4 regions of the Labrenzia sp. VG12 genome follow, and region 2 is predicted to be linked to each of the others. Evidence: riboswitches for the same ligand, from Rfam matches in the RefSeq annotation. Region 2 holds a riboswitch; each other region holds the start of a gene.
What was found. A riboswitch is a leader RNA that binds a small molecule or an ion and turns the genes downstream of it on or off. The one in region 2 is predicted to bind thiamine pyrophosphate.
Positions count from the first base shown of each region.

Region 1: it holds a riboswitch for thiamine pyrophosphate, as region 2 does, so the genes downstream of both, CHH27_RS10455 (hydroxyethylthiazole kinase) here and thiC (phosphomethylpyrimidine synthase ThiC) in region 2, are expected to answer to the same signal.
Region 3: it holds a riboswitch for thiamine pyrophosphate, as region 2 does, so the genes downstream of both, thiO (glycine oxidase ThiO) here and thiC (phosphomethylpyrimidine synthase ThiC) in region 2, are expected to answer to the same signal.
Region 4: it holds a riboswitch for thiamine pyrophosphate, as region 2 does, so the genes downstream of both, CHH27_RS15780 (ABC transporter permease) here and thiC (phosphomethylpyrimidine synthase ThiC) in region 2, are expected to answer to the same signal.

Region 1 covers NZ_CP022529.1:2,239,652-2,244,020, reverse strand. Annotated here, with positions in the region: gene CHH27_RS10475 (DMT family transporter) at 142-1,143, shown strand; gene CHH27_RS10470 (GIY-YIG nuclease family protein) at 1,322-1,618, shown strand; gene CHH27_RS10465 (hypothetical protein) at 1,769-2,182, opposite strand; gene CHH27_RS10460 (Lrp/AsnC ligand binding domain-containing protein) at 2,213-2,449, opposite strand; TPP riboswitch at 2,587-2,697, shown strand; gene CHH27_RS10455 (hydroxyethylthiazole kinase) at 2,689-3,462, shown strand; gene thiD (bifunctional hydroxymethylpyrimidine kinase/phosphomethylpyrimidine kinase) at 3,495-4,301, shown strand; gene CHH27_RS10445 (TRAP transporter substrate-binding protein) at 4,303-4,369, shown strand, end outside.
Region 2 covers NZ_CP022529.1:3,998,789-4,003,157, forward strand. Annotated here, with positions in the region: gene CHH27_RS18555 (hypothetical protein) at 1-73, shown strand, start outside; gene thiC (phosphomethylpyrimidine synthase ThiC) at 255-2,078, opposite strand; TPP riboswitch at 2,168-2,292, opposite strand; gene CHH27_RS18565 (ABC transporter ATP-binding protein) at 3,520-4,326, shown strand; gene CHH27_RS18570 (hypothetical protein) at 4,323-4,369, shown strand, end outside.
Region 3 covers NZ_CP022529.1:814,190-818,558, reverse strand. Annotated here, with positions in the region: gene CHH27_RS03755 (thiamine phosphate synthase) at 1-171, opposite strand, end outside; gene CHH27_RS03750 (thiazole synthase) at 168-941, opposite strand; gene thiS (sulfur carrier protein ThiS) at 947-1,144, opposite strand; gene thiO (glycine oxidase ThiO) at 1,128-2,105, opposite strand; TPP riboswitch at 2,261-2,380, opposite strand; gene CHH27_RS03735 (AAA family ATPase) at 2,422-2,949, opposite strand; gene CHH27_RS03730 (pirin family protein) at 3,096-4,031, shown strand; gene CHH27_RS03725 (DUF6030 family protein) at 4,000-4,369, opposite strand, start outside.
Region 4 covers NZ_CP022529.1:3,423,908-3,428,276, forward strand. Annotated here, with positions in the region: gene CHH27_RS15770 (CHASE2 domain-containing protein) at 1-903, shown strand, start outside; gene CHH27_RS15775 (ABC transporter substrate-binding protein) at 921-1,862, opposite strand; gene CHH27_RS15780 (ABC transporter permease) at 1,886-2,641, opposite strand; TPP riboswitch at 2,790-2,895, opposite strand; gene CHH27_RS15785 (hypothetical protein) at 2,973-4,369, opposite strand, start outside.

The DNA of each region.
Region 1 (4,369 bases), 1.8 Mb from region 2:
TCTTCCCTGACTTCCCACCATCCCTACTCCGTTTGGGTTTTGTGAGTGTTGTTTTGTGGAGGCTGTCACTTTCCATCTTCTTCTTTGTCACCGGCTAGGCACAGAAGGTGAAATCACCGTGCCGGCCAAAGATTGCTTTCCATGCCCCTTGCTTCCATGAAATCCCGCCTGTCCGGTCCGCCGGCCCCCACCGGCATGACCCGGCAGGCACCGCTCCTCGGGATTTCGCTGAAGGTGGCCTCGACGCTTATCTTCTTTGTTATGGCCACCGCCCTGAAAATTGCGGCGGAGACCGTGCCGATTGGGCAGCTGGTCTTTGTGCGCAATTTTTTCGGCCTGTTTCCCGTGCTGCTGATGGTGGCAATGCGCGGGGAGTTGGGACTGGCCTTTCAGACGCAGAACCCGCGCGGACACCTGATCCGGGCAACCATCGGTCTGTCGGCCATGGTCTGCATGTTCACGGCGCTGTCGCTGTTGCCGCTTCCGGATGCCACCGCCATCGGCTTTGCGACGCCGCTCTTCGTGGTTGTTCTGGCGTTTTTCCTGCTGGGCGAACAGGTCCGGATCTATCGCTGGAGCGCAGTCGGGGTCGGCTTTGTCGGGATCCTGGTGGTGCTGTCGCCACATCTCGGCGAGGCGCATCTTGACGGCCCCTCGACCTTCGGCGCGGCAATCGGCGTGTTGGGGGCCGGGTTTGCGGCGCTCGCCATGATCACCGTGCGCAAGCTTTGCGAGACCGAACGTACCTCGACCATCGTCACCTGGTTCGCCGGCGCCTCTACGTTGCTCGCGCTGCTGACCCTGCCGCTCGGGCTCATGCTGCCGGGGCAGGCCTGGGTGCTGCCGGACGCACCAACGGCAGGTCTCCTGGTCCTGATCGGACTGGCCGGTGGCGTCGGCCAGATACTGCTGACCCAGAGCTACCGCTTTGCCGATGCGTCGACCATCGCGCCGTTCGATTATGTCAACATGCTCTGGGCGATCCTCATCGGCTGGCTGGTGTTTTCCGAAACGCCGGTAAGCGAAGTGGTTCTGGGAGCACTGATCGTGATCGCGGCCGGGATCTTCGTCATCTACCGCGAACACAAGCTGGGCCTCGACCGCACCAAGGCCCGCAGGGCGTCAACGCCCTCAAGGTCGTGAGGGGCCTAAGATTGCGTCTTAAGTTTAAACGTTGTTGTGGCGTGGACCTCAGGAGACGGACCGGCCGCAAGCGGTGTTTGTACCGCCGGCACCGTATTTACTGGGTCCCGGACTTGGCTACGCCAATCCGGGATGACAAAATAGGTGTCTCATATCAAATTGCTGCAAAAGGCGAACAATGCACCTTGATCAGCAGTATTACGTCTATCTTCTCGCCAGCAAATTGGGCGGTACGCTTTATGTAGGCGTGACAAACAATCTTGTTGAACGTGTTTCAGCGCATCGTGACGGTATTGGGAGCAAGTTCACGGCCAAGTATTGCATCAATCGGCTGGTCTATTTCGAAGTGCACGAAGAAATTGACTGGGCAATTAAATGCGAAAAACAGGTTAAGCGCTGGAGGCGCGCTTGGAAAATCCGCATGATTGAAGAGAAGAACCCGAATTGGGATGATCTCTTTCCTTCGCTCGTTTAGCTTATGTCTCCATTGTCATCCCGGATTGGCGTAGCCAAGTCCGGGACCCAGTAATCGGAAACGTTCAACGTTATCGCCAGCGTGGCGGCTGCGAGGTCGACCACGCCTTTGACGCCAAAATAAGGCAACTGATGCGTTGCCAGGCAGATCTTACTGCGGCTTGTATTCAAACCGTTCGACCTGGCTCTTGGTGCCGTCCGGGAAAATGAGCTGAACGCTGATTGACTGGGTCGAGCCGGCCGGCCGTTCCAGATAGGGCTTTTCCTTCAGGACCGCGTTCGGATTGTCCGGGTTGCATGCTTCCAGTTCCCACTCCTGGTCGATCGGGCCGTCATTGAGGCCGTAAAAGACATAGTCGATCCCGCATTTCCAGGATTCAAGGTGGGTGAAATAGATCAGCTCCTGGCCCTGCCAGTCGCGAAAGGCAACCCAGTTGGCCTTGGTCAGGTCAAGGATCTGCTTGATCTGCTCCGGCGGCATGCCCTGCGCGGAGGCCGGTGCGGCGATAGCGGCAGACGAAAGGGCGAGGCCGAGGCAAAGGGCTGTCGATTTCAGAAATTGCATGAAACATTCTCCGTAGAACGCGGATAGGCTCTAAAAAGCCTTGAAGGTGATGATCGTCTTGGTGTCCTGGATACCGTCGATCGGGTGCACCTTTTCATTGACGAAATGGCCGATATCCGCGCCGTTATCGACATAGAACTTCACCAAGAGGTCATAATCACCACTGGTCGAATAGACTTCGGACGCAATCTCCGCATCGGCAATCGCATTGGCGACCTGGTAGGTCTTGCCCAGCTGGCATTTGATCATCACGAAAAACGGTATCATGCGGTGCTCCGGAATTGCTGTTCCAAATGATGCCCATGGACATCGCCCATCTGGGCGTTTCAGTCAATCGTTGAACGTCCGGCCGGCAAGACGGAAAGCCGCACTTGCAATCGCCCGTGCCGCTTGTTAACCGTGCAGGCGTCTCATGGGGGTGCCCGGCCATTCCGGATCGGGCTGAGAGGCAGCCTGCCAACTCCTTGAACCTGATCCGGCTGATACCGGCGGAGGGACTTGAGATCATGACACTTTCCATTGCTGCCACCACGCAATCGCTGACGCCCGAAACGGTTTACGGACTGCTCGAAAAGGTCAGACGGCAACAGCCGCGCATTCATGCCATCACCAATGCGGTGGCCCAGGCCTTCACGGCCAACACGTTGCTGGCGCTTGGCGCTGTTCCGTCAATGACGGTTGCGCCGGAAGAGGTGGCAGGATTTGCGGCAAGCGCAGACGCATTGCTGGTCAATCTTGGCACGCTGGACGAGACCCGGCGGGCCGCCATCCCCCTGGCGATCGAGGCTGCCCGCGCAACCGAAAGGCCTGTCTGCATCGATCCGGTCTTTGTCGACCGGTCTCCGTCACGCTGTGCCTTTGCGCTGACCCTGTTGGCGTCCCGGCCTGATCTCGTACGTCTGAACACGGCTGAACTCGAGGCCCTGTTTCCGGAAAGGGCTAGGGCGGACGCGCTGATTGCCAGTGGAACGGTTCTGGCCGTGACCGGCGCGGAAGACAAGATCGAGAGCGAAGGCGAGGATTTCCGTCTGTTGAACGGGCACCCGCTCATGAGCCGTGTCACGGCGACAGGCTGCGCCGGTGGCGCGGTTCTGGCCGCCTTCTGCGCCGTGGAGGGCGACAAGGCGCTGGCGGCGGCCTGCGGCCTCTCCGTCTTCAACATTGCCGGTGAACTGGCGGCCGTGCGCGCTGGCGGGCCCGGCAGTCTCGTTCCGGAATTGCTCGACGCGCTTTACGGCCTCAGCCTGCGCGATATCGAGGCACGACTCCAGACCGCCTGACTTCAATTCCAATCACATCCCGGGAGATGCAGATGACCGCCATTGCGGTAACCATTGCAGGGTCCGACAGCGGCGGCGGCGCCGGTGTCCAGGCCGACCTGAAAGCCTTTTCCGCAAACGGTGTTTACGGCGCCAGCGTGCTGACGGCGCTGACGGCCCAGAACACGCTTGGTGTCAGCACCATTCATGATGTGCCACCGGAGTTTGTCCGGGCCCAGATCGATGCGGTCTATTCCGATCTGGCCGTCAAGGCGACCAAGATCGGCATGCTGTCGCGCGTGGACACCATTCAGGCCTTGGCCGAAGGGCTGAAAGCCCACGCCACGGGGCCCGTTGTGCTGGACCCCGTCATGGTGGCCGCCTCCGGCGATCCGCTGCTCGCCGACAGTGCCGTCACAACACTGATGGCCGAACTGGTGCCGCTGGCCGATATCATCACACCGAACCTTCATGAAGCCGCCCGCATGCTGGAAACCGGCCTTGCGAGCGACGAAGCGGACATGAAGGCCCAGGGCGAGAAACTGCTGGGGCTGGGCGCTAAGGCTGTGCTGATCAAGGGCGGGCATGGTGAAGGCGCAGAGAGTGCGGACCTGCTTCTGACCAGGGACGGCACGTCCCGTTGGTTGCGCGACAGGCGGATCGACACCGGCAATACCCACGGCACCGGCTGCACCCTGTCGTCGACCATCGCGGCCGGCCTTGCGAAAGGCCTGTCGATGGATCAGGCGGTTGCCGATGCCAAGGCTTATATCCAGGCCGCCATCGCGGCCGCCGACACGCTTCAGATCGGCAGCGGGCATGGGCCCGTGCACCATTTTCACGGCTATTGGAGCAAGTGAGATGAACAAGACGAGTGGCCAAAGGACACATGTGAACCGCCGCGCCTTGCTTGGTGCGACGGCGGCCG
Region 2 (4,369 bases):
CGGCGCCGCGAACGGCGTGCTCTACCTGCCGCATATGCTGGAAGGCCGGATCGAGGCGGTGACGCTGGACTAGGCGCGGCCCACACAGCCCTCACCGGCTGCATTTGCAAAGGCAGGAGCAGCCGGCAAAACACAGCCTCCAGCGCTCAGGTGAGCTCTGGAGGCTGTGCGTTTCAGGGCACTGGCCGCTGGATGTGATGGGGAACGTCCGCTCCTGTCCCTCACCTCCGCGCGGGTCGTCCGCTCAGATCGCGTTACCCGCCCTTTGGCATATAGAGGTCGCCGCCGTTCCGGTATCTGGCAGCCATTGCCTCCATCCCTTCCTGGCGCGCGCCTTCCTGGCGGGCGGCGTCGCGGATATCGTGCGAGATCCGCATGGAGCAGAATTTCGGCCCGCACATGGAGCAGAAATGGGCCACCTTGTGAGCCTCTTTCGGCAAGGTCTCGTCGTGGAAGGCACGGGCAGTTTCGGGATCCAGCGACAGGTTGAACTGGTCCTCCCAGCGAAATTCGAACCGGGCCCGCGACAGGGCATCGTCGCGGATCTTCGCCGCCGGATGGCCCTTGGCGAGATCCGCGGCATGGGCGGCGATCTTGTAGGTGATGACTCCGGTTTTCACGTCGTCGCGGTCCGGAAGACCAAGATGCTCCTTGGGCGTAACATAACAGAGCATGGCCGTGCCGTACCAGCCGATCATCGCGGCGCCGATGCCCGATGTGATGTGATCATAACCTGGCGCGATATCGGTCGTCAGCGGCCCAAGCGTATAGAACGGCGCTTCGCCGCAGGCCTCGATCTGCCGGTCCATATTCTCCCTGATCTTGTGCATCGGCACATGACCGGGCCCTTCGACCATCACCTGACAGTCCTTCGCCCAGGCGATCTGCGTCAGCTCTCCGAGGGTCTGCAGCTCGGCGAATTGCGCGGCATCATTGGCATCGGCAATCGAGCCGGGACGCAGACCGTCACCAAGCGAAAAGGCAACGTCATAGGCCCGGGCAATATCGCAGATCTCCTCGAAATGCTCGTAGAGGAACGACTCCTTGTGATGATGCAGGCACCACTTGGCCATGATCGAGCCGCCACGCGAGACGATGCCGGTGACACGATCGACGGTGAGCGGAATATGGGAGAGGCGGACGCCTGCGTGGATCGTGAAATAATCGACGCCCTGTTCGGCCTGCTCGACCAGCGTGTCGCGAAATACCTCCCAGGTCAGCTCCTCGGCAACGCCGCCGACCTTTTCCAGCGCCTGGTAAAGCGGCACGGTGCCGATCGGCACGGGCGCGTTGCGCAGGATCCAGTCCCGGATGTTGTGGATGTTGCGGCCGGTCGACAGATCCATGACGGTGTCCGCGCCCCAGCGGGTCGCCCAGACCATCTTCTCGACCTCCTCGGCCATCGACGACGTGACGGCGGAATTGCCGATATTGGCGTTGATCTTCACCAGGAAATTGCGGCCGATGATCATCGGCTCGGCTTCCGGATGGTTGATGTTTGCCGGCAGGATTGCCCGGCCGCGGGCGATTTCCTCGCGAACGAATTCCGGCGTCACAAAGTCCGGGATCGCCGCACCGAAGCTTTCGCCGTCCCGCGCTGATTGCGCCTTCAAAGCCGCGCGCCCGAGATTTTCCCGGATCGCGACGAACTCCATTTCCGGCGTGATGATCCCGGCGCGGGCATAGGCGATCTGGGTGACCGCCTTGCCGGCGCAGGCCCGGCGCGGCATTGGCAGGTCGGGAAAGGCCGGCGTCAGCCGGTCGCCTGTGGCAAAGCCGTTGTCTTCCGGCTGAACGGTGCGGCCCGGATAGGCTTCGGTGTCGCCGCGCCCGGCGATCCAGTCTGCGCGAAGGCGCGGCAACCCCTTTGAAATGTCGATCAATTGCGCCGGATCGGTATAGGGGCCCGACGCATCATAGACCGTTACCGGCGGCTCGCCGGCCGTCGGATGAACGGCAATCTCGCGCATCGGCACGCGCAGCTGCGGATAGATCAGACCGGGTTTGTAAACCTTGGTCGAGGCGGGCAGCGCGCCTTGCGTGACATCCGGTTTGGGGGTCTTGGCGGCAGTGGTCATCTTGAGGCTCCAATCATCTTGCTTGGAGACCCAGTTCGCAGCCGGAATGATGGAGAAACGCCGGAACGGCCCGTTTCCGGGCACCGTCCGTCGCAGCGCTCGCACCGTCCCTACGCCAGTATGAACTGGATCAGGTTCAACGGGTCACTGCGCTGCCATTCAAAACGGCCCAGCAGACTCTCAGCCCCTTGTCGGGACACCCCGGGTAACGCCGCTATCGACATTCATCCACTTGCCTTTGTCAATATGGTGACGCGTGAAAAACTCACTGCTGTCACCCCGGGCGAATAAAGCAAGTCCCGGGTCCTGCTCGTTTGCAGAGAGTGGGTCCTTTCAGCACGACCGCAAAGCAGACACCGGCCTCCGCAAGCAGCCCTGCGAGTGGGCCCCGGGTCTGCGCTCTGCTTGCCCGGGGTGACACGGAAGGTAAGGGCCGCACCCATCCGTCACACCGCCAGCACACCCTCACCACGTCATTCCGGACAAGTGCAGCACAGCTGCGCGCTGATCCGGAACCCAGCGCATCAGCGCGAGCGGCAGCGAGCACAAAAACAATCAAATGACTGAGTCGCTCGATAAAGACGCGCCCAGGGCGCGGAGTAATCGCTGGGTTCCGGATCTGGCCATGCAGCTGCGCTGCAGACCGTCCGGAATGACGGTGGCAGGGTCTCGGCAAATGGCGGCCTCGTGCGAACAAACACGCCTGTCACCCCGGGCGCGCGAAGCAAGACCCGGGGCCTACTCGTTTGCAGAGAGTGGGTCCTTTCAGCACGACCGCAAAACAGCCACCGGATTCCGCAAGCAGCCCTGCGAGTGGGCCCCGGGTCTGCGCTGCGCTTGCCCGGGGTGACACGGAGATTGATCCGCTCCTGCCCGTCATACCGCCAACAAGCCCTCATCACGTCATTCCGGATCTGCACGCCTGCCTTCGCTTCGGTGTACCGGCTCAGGTCCTTGCACCCCTCTCCCCCTTGCGGGGGAGATGTCTCCGCCAGGAGACAGAGGGGGGTATCATCTGATCAATTTCATTCGGACTATCTGAATGAGTGGCGACCGCTTCCCCCCCTCTGTCCGTTTCACGGACATCTCCCCCACAAGGGGGGAGAGGGGCAGGAACCCAGAACGTGGTGGGCACATTCGGTGTCGGAGACTGCGGCAAGGCCTCAGCCCCCCACCCTTGATCCCTCCCCACAAGGGGGAGGGAGACGCTAGTGGCAAACGGGCGAAAAACGATACAGGTCGGAACGCGAGACCAGGCACCTCTCCGGCAGAACGGCACAGCCGGTTCCCCCTCCCCTTGTGGGGAGGGGTTAGGGGTGGGGGTTCCGGGCGTCTGCCTTCGATCTTCCAAACGCCCGGCCAAAAACCCCTTCCTCCGGTTTTACCGGACCGAAAGGTCCCCGCCGTATCCTCCCCAAAACCACGTTCAAACGAGTGCCTGATGCCGACCGCCAGCCCTGCAGCCCTCGAGATATTCAATCTTCACAAGCGCTTCAGCGACCCTGCCGTCAACGACCTGTCGCTGAAGGTCAAGGCAGGCGAATTCTATGCCCTGCTCGGCCCGAACGGCGCGGGCAAGACAACGACGCTGCGGATGGTGTCCGGCCTGCTGGAAGCCGATGCCGGCACGGTCCGGATCTGCGGCATCGATGCCTTCAAGGACCCGATTGCGGCCAAGAAGATCCTGGCCTGGGTGCCGGACGAGCCGATGGTCTATGACAAGCTGACGCCGCTGGAATATCTGGAATTCGTCGCCGGCCTCTGGAACATGGACGCTGATTTCGCGCAGGCCAAGGCCGACAGCCTGCTCGAGGCCTTCGGGCTCGGCCCCCATGCGGGTGAGCGCTGCGGCGGCTTTTCCAAGGGCATGCGCCAGAAAGTGGCGCTGGCAGGCGCGTTGATCCATGAACCGCGCCTGATCATTCTCGATGAACCGCTCACAGGGCTTGATGCGGGCTCGGCCCGGCAAGTGAAGCAGGTGCTTAGCAATCTGGTCGCCAAAGGCGTCACCGTCATCATGACAACCCATATTCTAGAAGTCGCCGAGCGCATGGCCGACCGGATCGGCATCATCGCCCGCGGCCAGCTGGTCGCCGAAGGCACGCTGGCGGAGCTGCGGTCCCGCGCCAGCGCCGAGGGCCATTCCCTGGAGGATATCTTCCTCGACATCGTCGGCGGCGCTCAAAGCGACGGTCAAAGCGACACCTTCACGGACCCCTCTCAACTCCCCGACGAGAAGGTGGCATGAGCCGCGCTTTGGCTTCCCCGCTGGCGTTTTCGGCGCTGATCCG
Region 3 (4,369 bases), 2.8 Mb from region 2:
GAGCTGGCAGCTATGCTCGGCGCAGATCTCTTTCGACGCCGCGATTTCTTCGCGCAAAACGCGCTCGGGCTGGTCCTTGATGCGCAGCTGCACAAGCTTCACGCCAAGCGGCACCAGGCGCCTGATCCAGTCGGAGCTGTCGACAATCAGGTAGAAGGGATCGAGTTTCATTCAAACACCGCCATTCCGATAACCGGGGTTGAGGGAACCGCCATGTCGCGCGGTTCCAGAGGTACTGCTTCATAGGCCAATCGACCGGCCTCGACTGCTCCGGAAAAAGCCCGGGCCATGGCCACCGGATCGCCGGCCTTGGCAACGGCCGTGTTCAACAGGACGGCATCGAAGCCCAGTTCGAGGACCTCAGCCGCATGCGAAGGCCGGCCGAGGCCAGCATCGACTACAAGCGGTATGTCCCTGAAATGCGCGCGGTAGCTTTTCAGGGCATCCGGATTGACCGGCCCCCTGGCAGAGCCGATCGGCGCACACCAGGGCATCAGGACCTGGCAACCTGCCTCCAGCAGCCGCTCGCCGACGATCACGTCCTCGGTTGTATAGGGAAACACCTTGAAGCCGTCCTCGCTCAGGATCCGGGCGGCTTCAACGAGGCCGAAGACATCGGGCTGCAGACTGTCGTGATGACCGATCACTTCCAGCTTGATCCAGTCCGTTCCGAAGAGTTCGCGCGCCATCTGCGCCGTGGTCACCGCTTCGCGAACCGTATGGCAGCCTGCGGTGTTGGGAAGAACACGCACCTTCAGATCACGGATCAGATCCCAGAACTTGCCACCTGCGCCGCTGCCCGCGCTCTCCCGTCGCAGCGATACGGTCAGGATTTCCGTACCGGAGGATTTGATCGCATCCGCCAGGATCCTGGGCGATGGATATTGTGCCGTGCCCAGCAGCAGCCGCGATGAAATGCTCTCCCCGTAAAAGTCCGGCATCGCTCTCAGCCTCCCTGCATCGGCGACAGGATCTCGATCCGGTCGCCCTCCCGCAGTGTGCAGGCATTGCGGACTTCCGAACTGACAAGTTCGCCGTTCCGCGCTGTTGCCAGGAAAGCGTGCTCATAGTCCAGCTCCTCAAGGAGCAGGTCCAGGGTGGCGCTTTTAACGTCGCGCGCTTCGCCGTTAATGAAGAGCTTCAAGACGAGTCTCCTGATGTTGCGTGGTGATCATGTGTGCCGCAAGGCCCGCAAAATGCGGTGCCAGCAGGAAGCCGTGGCGGTAAAACCCATTGACGAAGATGGTGTCTCCCGCACGCCGGATACGCGGCAGATTGTCGGCATAGGCCGGCCGAAGCCCGGCACCGGTCTCGACAATCCTGGCTTCGGCGAAGCCCGGATGCAGGCTGTAGGCGGCATTGAGCAATTCCATGGTGGACCGCACGGTGACCGGCCCGTCGTCGCCGCTTTCAATCATGGTCGCGCCGATCATGAAGTGTTGGTCCTCGCGCGGAACGACATAGACCGGAAAACGCGGATGCAGCAGGCGCACGGGCCGTGCCAGATGAACGTCCGGTGCGTGCAGGATCAGCATCTCGCCGCGAACCGGGCGCAGGTCCGGATCGCGGGCAGCCATGCCGGTGCAATCCGCTGTCAAACCCGATACGTTTCGAGGGCAGTCGCTCCCGACATGAAAATCGACACCATCGGCGATCAGGTCATCAAGGAGTTTTTGAAGCGCCGCACGCGGATCGAGATGGGCTTCGCCTTCGAAAAAGAGACCTTTTGCGAAACGGCCCTCCAGCTCCGGTTCTAGAACTGTCACCCCGCTGCGGTCGAGCAGCCGGTAGCCGGATGTTCTTCGGGCAAACCGGTCGAGTTCCCGGGTATCTCTGGCAGGTGCCACCACCAGTGTTCCCCTTCTCTGTAACAAGCCGGGTACGGCGCGATCCCACCAGTCGATGGCACCCTTGCCAAAGCGCAGCACCGGCTCTTCTGCGTTCTCCCGTTCGCACCAGGGCGCCAGCATGCCGCCGGCAAGCCAGGAGGCGCTGCCGCTCCAATCCGAACGCCTGTCCACCAAATGGACCTTAACCTTGCGCCGAAGAAGCTCCCGCGCCAGCGCAAGACCAGCGACACCGGCACCGCGAACCAGGACTTCCATCACCAAGTCCCCTTTGTGCAGGAGTATGCGTCTCTACGGTCTCCAACGACTGCCAAGTGTTTTCCTTCCGGCAAAGACCCACAAACGGTCTCGGGCAGATAGACGGTCAGCCTGGTGACAAGAGAGGAGCCAGCATCCTGCGGAATTGTGATCCGGACGGATCGCAGGCACCTTCCCTTCGCCAGCATGACCTGGATCAGGTTCGTCGGGTCCCTGCGCTGCGCATTGCGCTCTGCAGCATCTCAGCCCCTCGTGGGGCACCCCGGGTGTGGTTTCCTTGTGCAACCCGGTATTCGAACTGTCAAGAAGCCAGCCTTCAAACAGCAGTCGTCCCCACGCGAGAAAGAAAGTCTCTGACCTCCCCCAGATCGGTCAGCCGGTGAACGCTCAGATGGGCGGGCGGATTGTCCTGGATCCGCACCAGCTTGTCGCGGGCGGAGTGACGCGTGCGCCAGATGAAACGCAGGAATTCCAAGGTCTGGAGGTTGAAGCGCTCCGGACAGCCCTCCGGCAGATCCGGTCGGCTGCGCCCGTAATATTTCACCGACCGCTTCAGGACACGAAACAGTCTCAGACCGACCGGCACATCCAGCCAGATGAAGGTATCCGCCCGCGCGACCCGTTCGGCATACGTGCTCGAATGACCACCTTCGAAGATCCAGTGCTCTTTTTGGTGCACTTCGTGCGTCAGCCGGTCTTTCTCTTCCCGGGAACGCTCAACCCAGCCCGGCCGGTAGTGGATCTTGTCCATGTGAAAGACCGGCAAACCGGTTTTTTCGCCAAGTGCGGACGCAAGCATGCTCTTGCCCGAGCCGGGACCGCCGACAATCATGACACGTTTCATTTTATACCTTCCAGGGTCAGGAGGGCCGGCGGTTATACACGCATTGCAAGACATTGAAACCGGGAAACAGACTGTTCAATGGACACTTTTGCAATCGTCACCCTATCTAGGTGGCAATGACATGACAGCGATTGAAGGAGAGGCCCATGAGCTGGCTGAACTGCCCCGATCCCACCCCTGGCGATGCAGCAAGCTGCGATCCGATCGACACGATCATTGTTCCGCGCACCTCCGATCTCGGCGGTTTTTCCGTGCGCCGCGCCCTGCCCTCCGCCAAACGGCGCATGGTTGGTCCGTTCATCTTTTTCGATCAGATGGGGCCGGCTGAACTGCTGGTCGGCGGCGGCATCGACGTGCGCCCGCACCCGCATATCGGCCTTGCCACGGTGACCTATCTCTTCGAAGGCGAGATGTATCACCGGGACAGTCTCGGCACTGAAATTGCCATCGCACCGGGCGCCCTTAACTGGATGAGTGCCGGCAAGGGCATCGTGCATTCCGAACGTGAACGACCGGAGCGGCTGCAGCAGACACGGCCGCTCTTTGGGCTGCAAAGCTGGGTGGCTCTACCCAAACATCTGGAAGAAGGCGACCCGAGCTTTCAGCATCACGGGGTCGAGGACCAGCCGGAATTCGCCGACAAGGGCGCGTCGGTCAAATTGATTGCCGGCGAGCTCTACGGTCACAAGGCTCCTGTGAAAACCGCCTCCGACATGTTCTATGCCGATATCAGCCTGGAGCCGGGCGCCAGAATCCCGCTGGACGCCGGATGGGAAGAACGTGGCCTTTATACCGTGTCAGGTCAGATCACGATCGCCGGCCAGAGTTTCGACCCGGCTCAATTGCTTGTGTTCAAGCCTGGCGACCACCTGGTGATCGAAAACAACTCTCCGGCCCCCGCGCGGTTTGTTGTGCTTGGCGGCGAGCCGATGGACGGCAAACGCTACATCTGGTGGAACTTCGTTTCCTCCTCCAGGGAGCGGATCGAACAGGCCAAGGAAGACTGGAGACAGGGCCGCTTCGACACGGTCCCCGGTGATGCGGAGGAATTCATTCCCCTGCCCGATCGTCCGGGCCCCTGACGCTCCAGCCGCTTTCGAGCGGTGGCGCCTGTTCAAATCTGTCGGCGGGCCGGATCAGGTCCGGCTCGCCGAAATCCATGATGATATTCATGCGTCGGCTCGCGCGCGGGTCGCCGGTCAGGTTCGGGTCTTCCGGAGCGACCGAAAGCTGCACGCCGCGATGGTTTGTTTCCAGCTTCGAAAACCCTGAGACGGCCTTTCTGAAAGTGTCGGGCACCGTCCAGCCGTAGCGCCCGGCCAGTGCATCAATCACCAGCCAGACGGCTTCCAGGCCGATCTCCTTCTGACGCGGATCTTCCACGACCAGTTTCAGCCGCAGATAGTCAATCTTGTCTTCG
Region 4 (4,369 bases), 570 kb from region 2:
TACTTCCTGACGGAACGCGAGAAACGCTTTGTCCGCCAGGCCTTCAGCCAGTATCTGTCGCCGGATCTGGTCACCCAGCTTGAAAAGGCGCCGGAACAGCTCGCCCTCGGCGGTGAAATCCGGCCCATGACCATCCTGTTCATGGATATTCGCGGCTTCACTCCCATATCCGAGCAGCTGACACCGGAAGAACTGGTCAGTTTCCTGAACACGCTGCTGTCCCCCCTGTCCGATGCCATTCAGGCAGAAGGGGGAACCATCGACAAGTATATCGGCGACAGCATCATGGCCTTCTGGAATGCGCCCCTATCCGTACCGGACCATGCCGAGAAGGCCTGCCGGGCCGGTCTTGCCATGTTAAAGGTCGTCGACCGGCTCAATGGCGAAGATGCCTTCGGTTTCAAGGCCCGCGGTCTGAAAGCGCAGAGCGTGCAGATCGGCATCGGTCTCAACAGTGGAGAGGCCTGTGTCGGCAACATGGGCTCGGCGCGACGGTTCAACTATTCGGTCATCGGCGACGCAGTGAATGTCGCCTCTCGGATTGAATCGAGCTGCAAGGCCGTTGGTGCGGAACTGCTGGTCTCGCAAGAGACAAAGGACGCCGCCCCCGGACTCGCCTACCTGGAAGCCGGGGAAATTCCGCTCAAGGGCAAGAGCGAACCGATCAAGCTCTTTGCCCTGGTGGGCGACGAGACCTTCAGATCAACTCCCCGTTTCAAGGAACTGGAAGCGGCGCACCTGCATTTGCTCCAGGCCCTCAGCGAAAACAACACGGTGCTGGCAAGACAGACGCTCGAAACAGCGCGTTCCTGCGCGCCGGACCTGGCCGCCTTCTACAATCGGTTTGAAGCGACGATTGCTGTTTCCGATCCTGCTCAAGATGCGAGCAGCGCCGCCCAATAGGCGGCGCCGCCGCTAAATCAGCGGATTTCGATCGCGTAGCTTTCCACCGGCGGAACCTTGCTGATCAGGCCTGCTTCAGCCATGAACTCTGCAAACCGCTGGTAACGACCCTCATCCAGCGCAGCCGGTCGCTTGGCAAAGCGCGGCAGCGTGTCGGCCCAGGCGCGCTTGTTGAGCTCGTCATTGAGATGCGGATAGGCTTCGATGAACGCGTTCCAGGCTTCGTCCGGATGATTGGTCAGATAAATGGTTGCTGCTTCGACAGCAGCCAGGAACCTTTCGAAACGGGGATCGTCCGTCTTGTCCTTGTTGACCACATAGATCAGCTCATCAAAAATCGGAACACCGTTTTCTTCAGGAAAGAACGCCTTGCCTTCCTTGCCTTCGATTTCGATCTGGGTCAGCTCGAAGTTGCGATAGGCACCGATGACCGCGTCCACCTGGCCGGACAGGAGTGACCCCGACAGGGCGAAGTTCACGTTGACCAGCTCAACATCATCGATGGACAGATCGACCGAGCGCAGCATCTGGCCCAGCATGGCGTCTTCAAACCCGGAGACGGAGAAACCGATGGTCTTGCCCTTCAGCTCCTTCAGCTCCTTGATCGGCCCGTCCTTCAGCACAATCAGCGAGTTGAGCGGCGTTTCCACCAGCGTGCCGATCCATTTCAGCGGAAGCTCTTCCTCGATCTGGGCATGCAGTGTCGGCTGGTAGGACACGGCGATGTCGCCGCGTCCGGCGGCCACAAGCTTGGGCGGCATGGCCGGATCCGCCGGTTCGATGATCTCCACTTCCAGGCCTTCGGCTGCGAAGAACCCCTTGGTCTGTGCCGTGACCAGAGGGGCGTGATCGGGATTGATGAACCAGTCCAGCAAGAGGGTCAGCTTGTCGGCTGCCTGCGCCGGTTGAGCGGCCATCAGGCCGGCGGCGAAAGCAAGGGACAGGAGTTGTTTTTTCATGGGGTCCTCCAATTGGGCGGCCGTCAGGTGACGGGCTGCCAAGGTACTAGAAACTGGGTGAAACGATTGACGATAAAGCGCATGATCAGCACCATCGCCGCGAGCAGGATCAAAGCGGCGAACATCATGTCCGCCTGCATGCGATTGCTGCTTTGAAGCATGATGAAGGCCAGACCGCCCTTGGCCCCGGCCCATTCGCCGATGATGGCGCCCATCGGGGCGAAGACGGCGGCGACCCTGAGCCCCGACGCAAAGGCCGGCAATCCCGACGGCAGCCGGAACAGCCACAATTCACGCAGCCGCGGCAGCCGGTAGAGCCGGGCGAGATCTCCAAGTCCCGGGTCAAGCCGTTGCAAGCCATCGAAAAACGTCGATGTCACCGTGAAAAAGATCACCAGCACGACGACGACAATCTTGGATTCAAGGCCGAAGCCCAACCACAACACCAGGATCGGCGCGATGGCGAAGACCGGCAGGGCCTGCGTCACGAGGATGGGCGGCATGGCGAAACGGGCGGCCAGCGGGAACAGCCACAGAAAAACCGAGAGCAGCGCCCCGGCCGCAGCCCCGACCACAAATCCGAGCACGGTCTCAAAGGCCGTGATGCCCGCGTGATGCATCAGAAACGGAGCGTTCTTTGCGAATGCGGCAAACACCCGCTCGGGACCGGGCAGGATGTAGTGCGGTGTGTCGAAAACGGTGACGATCATCGCCCAGAGCGCAACCGTCACTCCGAGCCCGAGGACGGTCTTGGCCGCCGATGCCAGGACAGGTTTCATCGCACATGCTCCTGTCGGCCGCACCCATTGACAGGTGTGACAGCAGGAACCGGCAGATGACAGGACGGCATGGGCCGCCTTGGCTGACACGAACGCATAGGATCTCCCGTCTTCGGACTTGGCCGAAAATGACATTGGAGATCCGGGATAAGGCTAAGGATTCCGTCCCTTCGCCGGCATGACCCGGATCAGGTTCTAAGGGTTCGGCTGACGCCATCTCAGTTCCGTCAAACGGAACACCCCTCGGACCAGGGCGGACCATGCCCGCAAACACGGAAAAAGGCAAGCCGCAGGGATGCGGCTTTTCAAATTTAGGGGAGGTCGCTCGTTCTTAGCCGGCTTGCCAGGCGGCAATCGCCTTTTCCACGGCATCTGCACCAGCCGACCCTTTTTCCAGGGTGAGGATCCCGCGTTTGCCGTTTTCATACAGCATCGGAATGTCGATCCAGCCGCGCTCGCGCAGAAGTGCGAGGTTGCGTTGCTGTTCGTTCGGCAGACTGGACAGGGCGATCCAGAAGAAACCCGGAGACACCTTGACCGACGCACCGATCAACGCGTCGCCTCGGGCTTCCTCGGTCGGCTTCATGACAAGACCCGGGACGTTGACCACGTCACCAGAAGCAAAGCTTTCCGGAAACTCGTATTTGATCTCGACCAGGTGGCTGGCTGGCAGCGACGTGTCGTCATTCGGCTTGATGCGAATGTCGACCTTGATATCCCGTTCCGGAATTTCGATTTCCGCGCTGAGAACGGCCTGCGACTGACCGTCGAGATTGGTCTCTTCGTCCAGCGTCCAGACAACTGCGCCCTGGGCAGCCGTTCCGGCACCACCGGAATCCTCCCCTTCTTCATAGAGGATGGACCGTTGCGCACCACCTTCCGAAGTTGCCGGCGGGGTCGTTTCTTCCGGTGAGATCGCCGCAATACTGTCGCCAGGCGCGGCAAGGGCCGGTTGTTCTGCAATGGCAGGTACGGACGGTTCAGCTACGGGCGCCGGCTCCTCTCCGGGAGTGCTTGCAATCGCAGGCTGCTCCGGAGCGACCGGTGCAGGGTCGGGCGTGATGAGGGTCGTCGTCACGGTTCGGGCGTCGGGCGCAACCACATCACCGTTGCCGTCATCAAGCAGCCGGTCCGTGTTCTTGGACGAATCGGAGGCTGGCGTTTCGGCAGGTGCGGCAGGCTCCGGAGCGGCCGGTGTGGGTTCCGGTGCCGTCGCCGTCTGCGTATCTGAAGGCTGCAGCACCGATGTGCTGTCTGGCGTCTGGTTGTCCGCCGGCAGCAGGAAATAGGCCCCGACGCCGGCCAGGATCACCACCAGCACGAGCGCTGCGGCGATCGGCACGATCTTGCCACCTGACGAGCCGCTCTTCAGCGCATCCGAAGCGCTCGGTCGGGCACGCCGGCCGCGGCCGGCTTTCGCGGCCGGTTTTTCTGCAGCCTTGTCTGATCCAGGCTCCGGCTTTGGGTCCGGGGTGATGTCTGCTTGCTGCGCCGGCTCGAACAGGCCCTCATCCGGCTCCGGCTGGCTTTCAAACGCAGGCTCCTGACGAACAGGCGCTGCGTCCGCCGCAAGATTGTCGTCCTGAGGCGCAACAGCGTCCCGGGCGCTTTGTGTTGCCTGGCTGGCGGCCGCGCCGAGCGTCTCGGCCTCGGCCAGCGTTTCCTTCAGCGGAGACGGCGTCTCCGGTTCGACAGGGGCAGCGACAGGTTCTTCGGCCGGCTGCGACG